3 regions of the Thalassotalea ponticola genome follow, and region 3 is predicted to be linked to each of the others. Evidence: predicted binding sites of a transcription regulator. Region 3 holds the regulator's gene; each other region holds the start of a gene.
What was found. The regulator FNR, encoded in region 3, switches genes on or off when oxygen is low (the NO sensors DNR and NnrR bind a similar motif). The targets are predictions, from matches to a motif close to TTGATCTAGATCAA.
Positions count from the first base shown of each region.

Region 1: a site for FNR is predicted at 1,490-1,503, ahead of hemN (oxygen-independent coproporphyrinogen III oxidase). Genes of this name have one in related genera too.
Region 2: a site for FNR is predicted at 1,423-1,436, ahead of apt (adenine phosphoribosyltransferase). Genes of this name have one in related genera too.

Region 1 is NZ_CP166871.1:3,299,504-3,302,705, reverse strand. It holds gene yihI (Der GTPase-activating protein YihI) at 29-607, shown strand; gene ACAY30_RS14550 (DUF2489 domain-containing protein) at 613-1,116, shown strand; gene ACAY30_RS14545 (TraR/DksA family transcriptional regulator) at 1,135-1,446, shown strand; gene hemN (oxygen-independent coproporphyrinogen III oxidase) at 1,616-2,956, shown strand; gene ACAY30_RS14535 (DUF1285 domain-containing protein) at 2,953-3,202, opposite strand, start outside.
Region 2 is NZ_CP166871.1:2,048,117-2,051,318, reverse strand. It holds gene ACAY30_RS08860 (IS4 family transposase) at 1-365, shown strand, start outside; gene ACAY30_RS08855 (response regulator) at 908-1,306, shown strand; gene apt (adenine phosphoribosyltransferase) at 1,660-2,205, shown strand; gene dnaX (DNA polymerase III subunit gamma/tau) at 2,255-3,202, shown strand, end outside.
Region 3 is NZ_CP166871.1:1,881,058-1,884,259, forward strand. It holds gene ccoS (cbb3-type cytochrome oxidase assembly protein CcoS) at 1-73, shown strand, start outside; gene ACAY30_RS08095 (sulfite exporter TauE/SafE family protein) at 77-742, shown strand; gene fnr (fumarate/nitrate reduction transcriptional regulator Fnr) at 792-1,505, shown strand; gene uspE (universal stress protein UspE) at 1,711-2,631, shown strand; gene ACAY30_RS08110 (NCS2 family permease) at 2,873-3,202, shown strand, end outside.

The DNA.
Region 1 (3,202 bases), 1.4 Mb from region 3:
ATATTTCCTTTAATGAATGTAACGAATTATGGCTAGATCGAAAAAATCTCGCAAAGAAGGCGCTTTAATGAAGAAGCTGAATTTACAGCGCCCAGAGAAAGTGGAAAAAGAACCTCGTAAGCGCAAAATCGCTGGTAATAAAGCTGGTTCGCGACAACAAGTTGAAAAGAACACAAAAAAGCAGCAAGTTAGCACGGGTAGTAAAGACGCTCGTCACGGTAGCAAGAAGGCGATACCGCTTGGTATCGACAGTAATGCAAGTACTAATCGCGATAAGCCTATTGAGAAGAAAGAGATACCATTAGCGGCTGTCACTGTAATTGAACCAGTAGCGAACGTTAGCGACATGACTGCTATTTATGAGCAAGAGTTACAACAGCTTGAAGAGAACGAGCAATTAATGCTTATTTCGGCAAAACTCGATGCGGGAGAACAAGTCTCTGATCAAGATATTGAAACGCTAGAGGCAGCACAGCAGCGTTATCAAGAATTATGCGAATTGCTTGGTATTGAAGATGAGGAATTCGATACAGAGATTAGCGAAAGCGATGATGACGATATTCTCGATCGCTTAGATGATACTGACTTTTCTGAATTCAAAGAGTAGTAAAAATGACAGTATCTACGATTGCGCTATTGGTGGTCGGTGGCATCATTATTTTTGCATTGGCTGTTTATGCGAGTTTTTTGCTATTTAAACTCCGCCATCAAAAGAAAAAAAATGAAGCGCTATTAGCTGAGAAACGGCAAAAGCTCGCACAGCGTGATATCAAGGCTTTGCAGTCAATTAGTCATATTTGTCGAGCGATGTCGGCTAAGCAGTGTGAAGTATCTGAAGGCAGTTGGCGTTTGTCGGTGTTGATGGACTCGCTACCTGATCACAAGGTCAAGATGAAAGCGAATTTTCCTGCTATATTTACTTTATATAGCAATATCAGTCATATGCCTATTTTGGACGAGCGTAAAAAGTTGTCAAAGAAAGAAAGGCTTAAGCTCGACCTGGAACGGATGGGCTACGAAGAGCAATACGAGGATGCGGTATTCGCCGAAGTAGATAAATTGTTACCTTATTCACAGACATTGATTGAGACATTGCAAAGCACAACTAGACAATAACAATCTAAAGGTGGTCTCATGAGTGAGCAATTGAAAGTAGAATTCACAAAGCGAATTGTTGCTTTACAGGAGCGTGTTGATTCAATTCACGGCGATTTTGCAGAAGGTAGAGCCGCTGATTGGTCTGAACAGGCGGGTGAACGGGAAAATGACGAAGTACTCAATGCGCTAGAAGCAGAGGCTAAAATAGAGATTCAACAACTTTCTAATGCCATAAATCGCATCGAAACAGGTACCTATGGTGTTTGTAGCGAATGTGGTGAAAACATCGCTGAGGCTCGGTTGAAAGTGCAACCTGCGGCCACTAAATGCATTCATTGCGCTGATTAATTTTACAAACTCAATTCTCTCCAAGCGTGTTCTCGATAAAACATTGCGCTCGATCAATAAACGCGGGTGCAATGTTTTTTATACTACCGGTAATTTTATCGGTAGGTTTTTCTAAGTGTCTCAATCTAATCAAATTCACAACGCATTAAATGATATGTTTTCACGTCAAATGTTAGCCAAGTATGACGTGAGCGGTCCTCGCTACACCTCGTACCCAACAGCATTAGAATTTAATGAGAATTTTTGCGATAGTGAGTTGGTTGACGCAATTCAAACTTCTGATAGCCAAGAGTTGTCAATTTATATCCATATCCCGTTCTGCCATAGTTTGTGTTACTACTGTGGCTGCAACAAAATCGTAACTCGTCATCAGGATAAAGCGGACCAATATATCGATTACTTGTGCCGAGAAATCGACACGCGAGCCAAGTTAGTTAAAGGCAAGCAAGTAAAGCAAATGCATTGGGGGGGAGGTACACCTACCTTTTTAAACAAGGCGCAAATCAGTCGCTTAGTCGATAAATTAAAAGCCTCATTTAGCTTTTCTGAGCAGATTGAAATGGGAATCGAAGTTGACCCAAGAGAGATATCGCTCGACTTAATTGATCACTTATTTGAGGTCGGATTTAACCGTCTCAGTATCGGTGTACAAGATGTTGATGTTAAAGTGCAGGCAGCGATAAATCGCCTACAAAGCACCGACTTTATTGTCGAATTGGCGCGAAGAGCAAAACGCATCGGCTTTGCTTCGGTAAATATTGATCTAATTTACGGTCTGCCACATCAAACTCCGCAGTCTTTTGCAGACACTATTGCTGCAGTTAAGCGCATAGATCCCGATCGCATCTCCTTATTTAGTTATGCGCATTTACCCAGTCGTTTTGCTGCGCAGCGAAAAATTAAAGATCAATGGTTACCAAATTCCACTGAAAAGCTGGCATTGATGCAGTATGCGATAGAGTCTTTGGTTGCAATTGGCTATGAGTTTATTGGCATGGATCACTTTGCTAAACCAGAAGACGATTTAGCGATAGCACAGCGCAATGGTAGCTTACATCGAAATTTCCAGGGCTATACCACGTTAGGTGATTGTGACTTATTGGCTTTCGGGGTATCAGCGATCAGCGCAATGGGCAACAGTTTCAGCCAAAATGTCAAAACCTTACAGGCGTATTACCAAGCCATTGAGCAATGTGGTCATGCATTAGAAAAGGGGATTACCACAACCGCTGATGACGCTATTCGCTCATTTGTAATTAAGCAATTGATGTGTAATTTCAGCGTCGACAAACAAGTTGTTGCAGATCGGTTTGGAATAACCTTTGATAGCTATTTTGCCGATGAATTAGATTCATTACAGGTGTTTGTCAACGATGGGTTAGTCACGGTAAACGAACACTCGATACAAGTTGCTCCGAAAGCGCGTCTACTCATTCGCAATGTTTGCATGTCGTTTGACGCCTATTTGAAAACGAAGCTACATCAACAGCGCTTTTCGAAAGTTATTTAGTCCAGGTCGACCACTCCAATTAAGTGATCAATGTCTTCACTGTGAATATACAGTTGTAGTTGTTGATCACCTTCAACCTTATCTGCTATTTCTATCCATTGGTAGTATACATTGCGATGAATAGAGGCTTCTAAATTGCGGCGAATATTTACCCGTAATGAGCCGTCATTACTGCGCTTTATTGGATGAGATTTATCCAGTAATATTTCATCACCGAGGTTCGTGGTCAGTAACATCGAACCGCGT
Region 2 (3,202 bases), 170 kb from region 3:
AATATATGCTTGGCAATAGGTTAACGCTGAGAAGCAGGTTGCCAGAGCTTGTAAAGCAAGAACTCTGGGGAATACTTCTGACTTACAACCTAATTCGATATCAGATGGTAAAAATGTGTCAAACGCTCAAAGGGAATTACCTTCCATACCAGTTGAGCTTCAACGGAAGTTTGGCGCATGTAATGCGGCTACTCGTCGGATTACCGTACTCTTCACCAGGAGCGATTCCACGCCAGCTTAAGCACTTCTACTCCATGGCTGATAGCCTAATACTGGAGCCACGGCGGGGGAGAACATTTCCAAGAACCGTGAAACCAAGACCAACACGGTACCCTAAAAATAAAGATGCCGCTCACCTTAAGTGAACGGCATTAGACCTCGAGTCTCCTTTTTTGTGCTTATTTTACAGCGCAACTCGCACTGTTAAAAGTGGCAATCACCTCATTCGCTGTGTCGGGTCAGATAGGGGATCATATCCTTAACATACAGTAAGACGAGAATTAGGTGCGTAAAATTACAACACCATGCAACCTACCTGATCACGGGGTAATTGCACAACTAGGTTAACTGTTGGTAAATGCAATGTTGCACCGATTTTTGATTTTTGTTGCATTTCAAATCATCCAATAAAAACAGTTGGTTAAAAAGTAATCGATCAGTTCGGTTTTTCGTTAATTTTTTTATTGATCTATATCAAGCTTTTGCTTAATCGTGTATTATCTCGCCGAAATTTGTTTGGGAGTTCGATACAATGTCACACGATAATTTTAAAGAAGCTTCGTCGAAGCGCCACTTATTTGCAGCATTAGTAGCCCTAGTTGCTATGCCATTATTGCCTATGCTGATGGGATGGTATACCTACCTGTAATCGCTACAAATAATTAATCGCTGTAAAAAAGGAATTAGGATGACAATGCACGTTTTATTAGTTGAAGATAACGCCAAAGTTTCAGCTCAACTTGAAGCGGCGTTAACCAAGGCTGGTTTTCATGTTACAACAGCAATTAATGGATTAGATGGATACAACAAGGCACAAAAAAACGCATTCGATGTGTGTGTTGTAGATCATTTAATGCCATTAATGGATGGTCGACAACTATTAAAAAACCTAGCTGGTTTACACCAATATAAACCAACGTATTTAGTATTTATGTCAACGCAAGAGGTGAAAGTGGTTGAACAAATTCCAGAAGTAGAATTTGCTGATACCATTATCTCGAAACCCATTAGTGACGATGATTTTATTTCCGTCATGACATCTCTTATCGACCAGTCAACACTCAAGCACTCGACCGAAGTGGCTTAGTGAGTAAAAGGCGTACTTAGGTACGCCTTTTTTGATTGTCGACGTAGAAACAACAGCGAAAACATCCCCATATTCACATCGATGTAGCGTGTTTTACTTCAGCAAAAAGCACCTCACTGACCAAGTTCAATGTTTTGTTTAAACTACTGAATCAGTTCGTTTGCGTTCGTTGAGCTATGATGAAAAATAAATACATCGTCGTATTTTGCATTCGGTAACCGGTCAAAATTACCAGAATTGTGGTGATTTAATCGCTTTTGCGACAATAAAGTTCGCTTTAATGTAATCGTGACTATAAAATTTGCGTTAAATCTATTATCCTTTTAATCAAACTTTTAATAGACATGTAAGCTATGACCGAGCAAGAAATTAAGTACCTTAAAAGCGTCATCTATGACGTGCCAGATTATCCTATTGACGGTATCATGTTTCGTGATATTACCGGCATTTTAGACGACGCTAAAGCGTTCCTGTTTTGTATTGATCATTTGAAGCAAAAATACCAGAACATGGGAATTACCAAGGTTGTTGGCACTGAAGCACGCGGTTTTCTGTTCGGTGCACCGTTGGCCTTAGCTTTAGGGGTGGGTTTTGTTCCAGTGCGAAAGCCTGGAAAGCTACCACGAGAAACGTATTCACAAACCTACGATCTTGAATACGGTCAAGACACTCTTGAGATCCACCAAGATGCGTTGACCAAAGATGACAAAGTACTGATGATTGATGATTTGCTCGCAACTGGCGGTACCATAGAAGCCACCACCAAGTTAATCCGCAGCGTTGGTGCATCGGCAGAGCACGCTGCTTTTGTCATTGGATTACCCGATTTAAAAGGGCCAGAGCGTTTAGCGGCGTTAAACGTCGATGTGTATACCATGGTTGATTATCAAGGCGACTAGCCTGAGTATCGACTCTCATTAGAATAATAACAAACTAGGGTTGTAAAATATGAGCTATCAGGTGCTTGCCCGAAAGTGGCGTCCGAAAGACTTTTCTCAGTTGATGGGGCAGGAGCACGTTGTCACTGTGTTAACAAACGCATTGAGTCAACAACGCCTGCATCACGCCTATTTGTTTACCGGAACACGAGGTGTGGGCAAAACCACTATCGCTCGTATTTTTGCCAAAAGTCTAAATTGTGCCGAAGGTGTAAGCGCCAACCCTTGCGGTCAATGCGATGTTTGCCAAGATATTGATCTCGGTCGCTTTGTTGATTTACTTGAAATTGATGCCGCCTCGCGTACCAAAGTTGATGATACTCGAGAGATCTTAGACAACGTTCAATACGCACCATCTCGCGGTCGCTATAAAGTATACCTTATCGATGAAGTACACATGTTGTCAAAGAGCAGCTTTAACGCGCTGCTAAAAACGCTTGAAGAGCCACCGGAACACGTAAAATTTATTCTGGCGACTACTGACCCGCAAAAACTGCCAGTAACCGTACTGTCACGGTGTTTACAATTTCATCTCAAAGCGTTAACCCCGCAACAAATCGAACAAAAATTAGTAGAGATTTTAGAGGCCGAAAACGTCACTTATGACCACGATGCCCTTGCCTTGTTAGCCAAAGCCGCTCGCGGTAGTATGCGCGATAGTTTGAGTTTAACTGACCAAGCAATCGCTCAAGGACAAGGACATATTGTTGCTGCTAATGTGGTGCAAATGTTAGGTGGGGTTGATCAAAACTGGGTTTATAAAATTGTTATTGCTCTGCTCAAACAAGATTCACAAGAGTTATTGCAATTGAGTCAATCTATTGCCTCTTATGCTCCCAATTATCATCGCTTATTAGCCGAGCTACTGCAGCTGTTACATCAAGTCGCACTTTGGCAATTGGTGCCCAATGGCGTTGATGTTGATAAACAAAAGGCAACATTGATTGACAAGTTTGCT
Region 3 (3,202 bases):
TGATGACGAGAAGAAATCGAATAAGGCCGATGAGGCAACCGATAATGCGGCACAGAACGATCAGACTAAATAACCCATGACCCTCGATTTTTTCTCAGCTTTGTTAATCGGAATTGCCGGTGCCGGTCACTGTTTAGCTATGTGTGGCGGTATCTCGTCGATGTTGACCACCCGAAGTGACAGTGAAGCTGGGCACTTTTCGCGTGTGATTAGTTATAATGTCGGTCGCGTCGCTTCGTACACCTTGCTTGGCGCAATTGCCGGCTTTACCGGCTCTATTGCCATTAAGTCATTGGGTGCACAAGTCATTTGGCTAAAAGTCATTGCCGCTATTTTTATCATCTTACTGGGCTTGTATGTTGCTAGAATATGGTTTGTGTTAACTCATATCGAGCGTCTTGGTCAGTATCTTTGGCGTTACATTCAACCGCTTGCACGACACGTATTGCCAATTAAGACAACGTGGCAAGCGCTCATGCTTGGCGCTGTATGGGGGTGGTTACCCTGTGGCCTCGTTTATTCAACACTTACCTGGTCGTTGGCGTCAGGCAGTGCGCTACAAGGCGCATTGATTATGCTGGCGTTTGGTTTGGGAACACTACCTGCATTATTGGTTGTCGCCTGCTCGGTACAATGGTTGGACAAACTCATTCGCGCCCCGCTGTTTAAGCAGCTCACCGGACTCGCCTTGGTCATTTATGGCGGTTACTCTTTGTATATTGCCCTAAAGCAAATATTTTAGTAACCTTACTTTTTATAACGTTATTAATACCTGTGTGGGTAATCAACATATGGCTTTTTCCGCCCAGAACATCAAATGCCAAAATTGTAGTATCAGCGAACTCTGTTTGCCGTTTAGCTTAAATGAGAATGAAATAAACCTGTTGGATGATATTATCCAACGCAAAAAGCCAATTCAAAAAAACACCCAAATTTTTGAAGCAGGAGAGCAGCTACAAACTCTGTACGCTATTCGCTCCGGCACCTTTAAAACATTTATTATTTCTGAGCAAGGAGAAGAGCAGATCACAGGCTTTCATCTCGCCGGAGATTTGATGGGCTTTGACGCGCTAGCCAGCAATAAGCATCCGAGCTTTGCCAAAGCACTTGAAACGTCGATGGTTTGTGAAATTCCGTTCGAAGTGCTCGACACGCTATCTAATAAAATCCCTCGCCTAAAATCGCAAATGTTAAATTTAATGAGCGATGAAATTCAGTGTAACAACGAAATGCTGCTGCTGTTAAACCGCAAAAATGCAGAAGAGAAACTGGCCACGTTTTTGGCCAATTACGGGCGTCGATTAGGCAATCGCCACTTGTCTTCACTGGAATTTAACTTGCCAATGACGCGCAGCGAAATAGGTAATTATATTGGTTTGACCATTGAAACCATATCCAGGTTGATGACCCGTTTTCAAAGAGATGGTTTGATCAAAGTGGACAATAAACTGATCACCATTTTAGACAAACAAGCCTTATTTGAACTTGCCGGTTTTCATCAGTGATAATGGCAAACAGATAAGTTAAGCCAATCACATCGTTATTTTTTAACATTATTGTAACATCCTCATTGACCAGTTAATATTAACACTACACACTGTAACGAGTGCGTATCGATAGTGTAATCGATACGCACAACATACCGTTAGCAACAAACGTAGTGTTACAGATGACAGCGATCATTAAATACATCGTACTTTGAGGCGTGTTATGGAAAAATATCAAAACATTCTTGCGGTTGTCGACCCTAGTGAGCAACAACAAAAGGCGTTAGATAGAGCCTGTACCCTTGCCAAGCGCAGCGGTGCCAATATAACCGCCCTACTCGTTATATACGATTTTTCCTACGAAATGACAACCATGCTCTCTGCCGATGAGCGCGAAGCGATGCGCACCAGTGTAGTCAACGATCGCACTTTGTGGTTATCCGAGTTAACAGAGCAATTTGACTGTCAAATCGACGTCAAAGTTATTTGGCACAACCGCCCTTTCGAGGCCATTTTAGCTGAGGTGCGAGATCATCAGTTTGATATCGTGATCAAAAGCACACATGAACACCCTACCCTACAATCAGTGATCTTTACCCCAACAGATTGGCACCTTATCCGCAAATGCTGGGTACCATTACTACTGGTCAAAGATCACCTCTGGCCTGAAAACGGGCGAATTTTAGCGGCCATCAACGCCGGTAGCGAAGAGCAAGAACACCAATCGTTAAACAATAAAATTACCGACGAAGCTCTCAATCTTGGCAAGTTAATCAAAGCCGACGTGCACTTAGTGAACTCCTACCCAGGCACCCCTGTTAATATTGCTATCGAAGTACCTGAATTTGATGCCGCTGAATACAACGAAACCATGCGTAATCACCACTTAGAGGTGATGAAAAAGCACGCCAGCCAATATCATATCGATGCGCACAAGTTACACATTGAAGAGGGTTTACCTGAGGATGTCATTGAAAGCGTCGCCGAAAAAATTGATGCCGAGCTGGTTATTCTGGGCACAATTGGCCGAACCGGCCTGTCGGCGGTGTTAATTGGCAATACCGCCGAACACGTTATCGATAGATTAAATTGCGATTTACTAGCACTTAAACCCGAAGGTTATCACTCGCCTTTTCTCGATTAGCGCTGATGTAAATGTAAATGCAAACCAGCAACATTTAAACGCGGTGTTAATACCATGAAACGAGCTTGTATAAGCTAGCTCGTTATCGTCATTATTTTAATATTTTTCGTGATTTTTATTACATTTCGTAACAAAGTTTCGTAAAATAGCGCATCTTTTATACACCCTTGGCAATCACTCGTTAACTCGCTGCAACATTGTCAAGGAAAGCGCGTAATAACTATTTAGTTCAGGAAAAACGATGTTTGAAAAGCTGTTCAAACTTGCCGAGCATGGCACCAATGTAAAGCAAGAAATTTTAGCCGGTTTCACCACCTTTTTAACCATGGGTTACATAATTTTTGTTAACCCAAGCATGTTGGCAATGACGGGTATGGACCAAGGTGCGGTCTTTGTCGCAACGTGTTTAGCTGCCGCCATTGGCTGTTTAATCATGGGCCTCTATGCAAATTACCCAATCGCTCTTGCACCAGGCATGGGGTTAAATGCGTTCTTTACCTTTACCGTTGTATTAGAACTCGGTTATAGCTGGAATGTGGCTCTAGGTGGCGTATTTATTTCAGGTGTGATA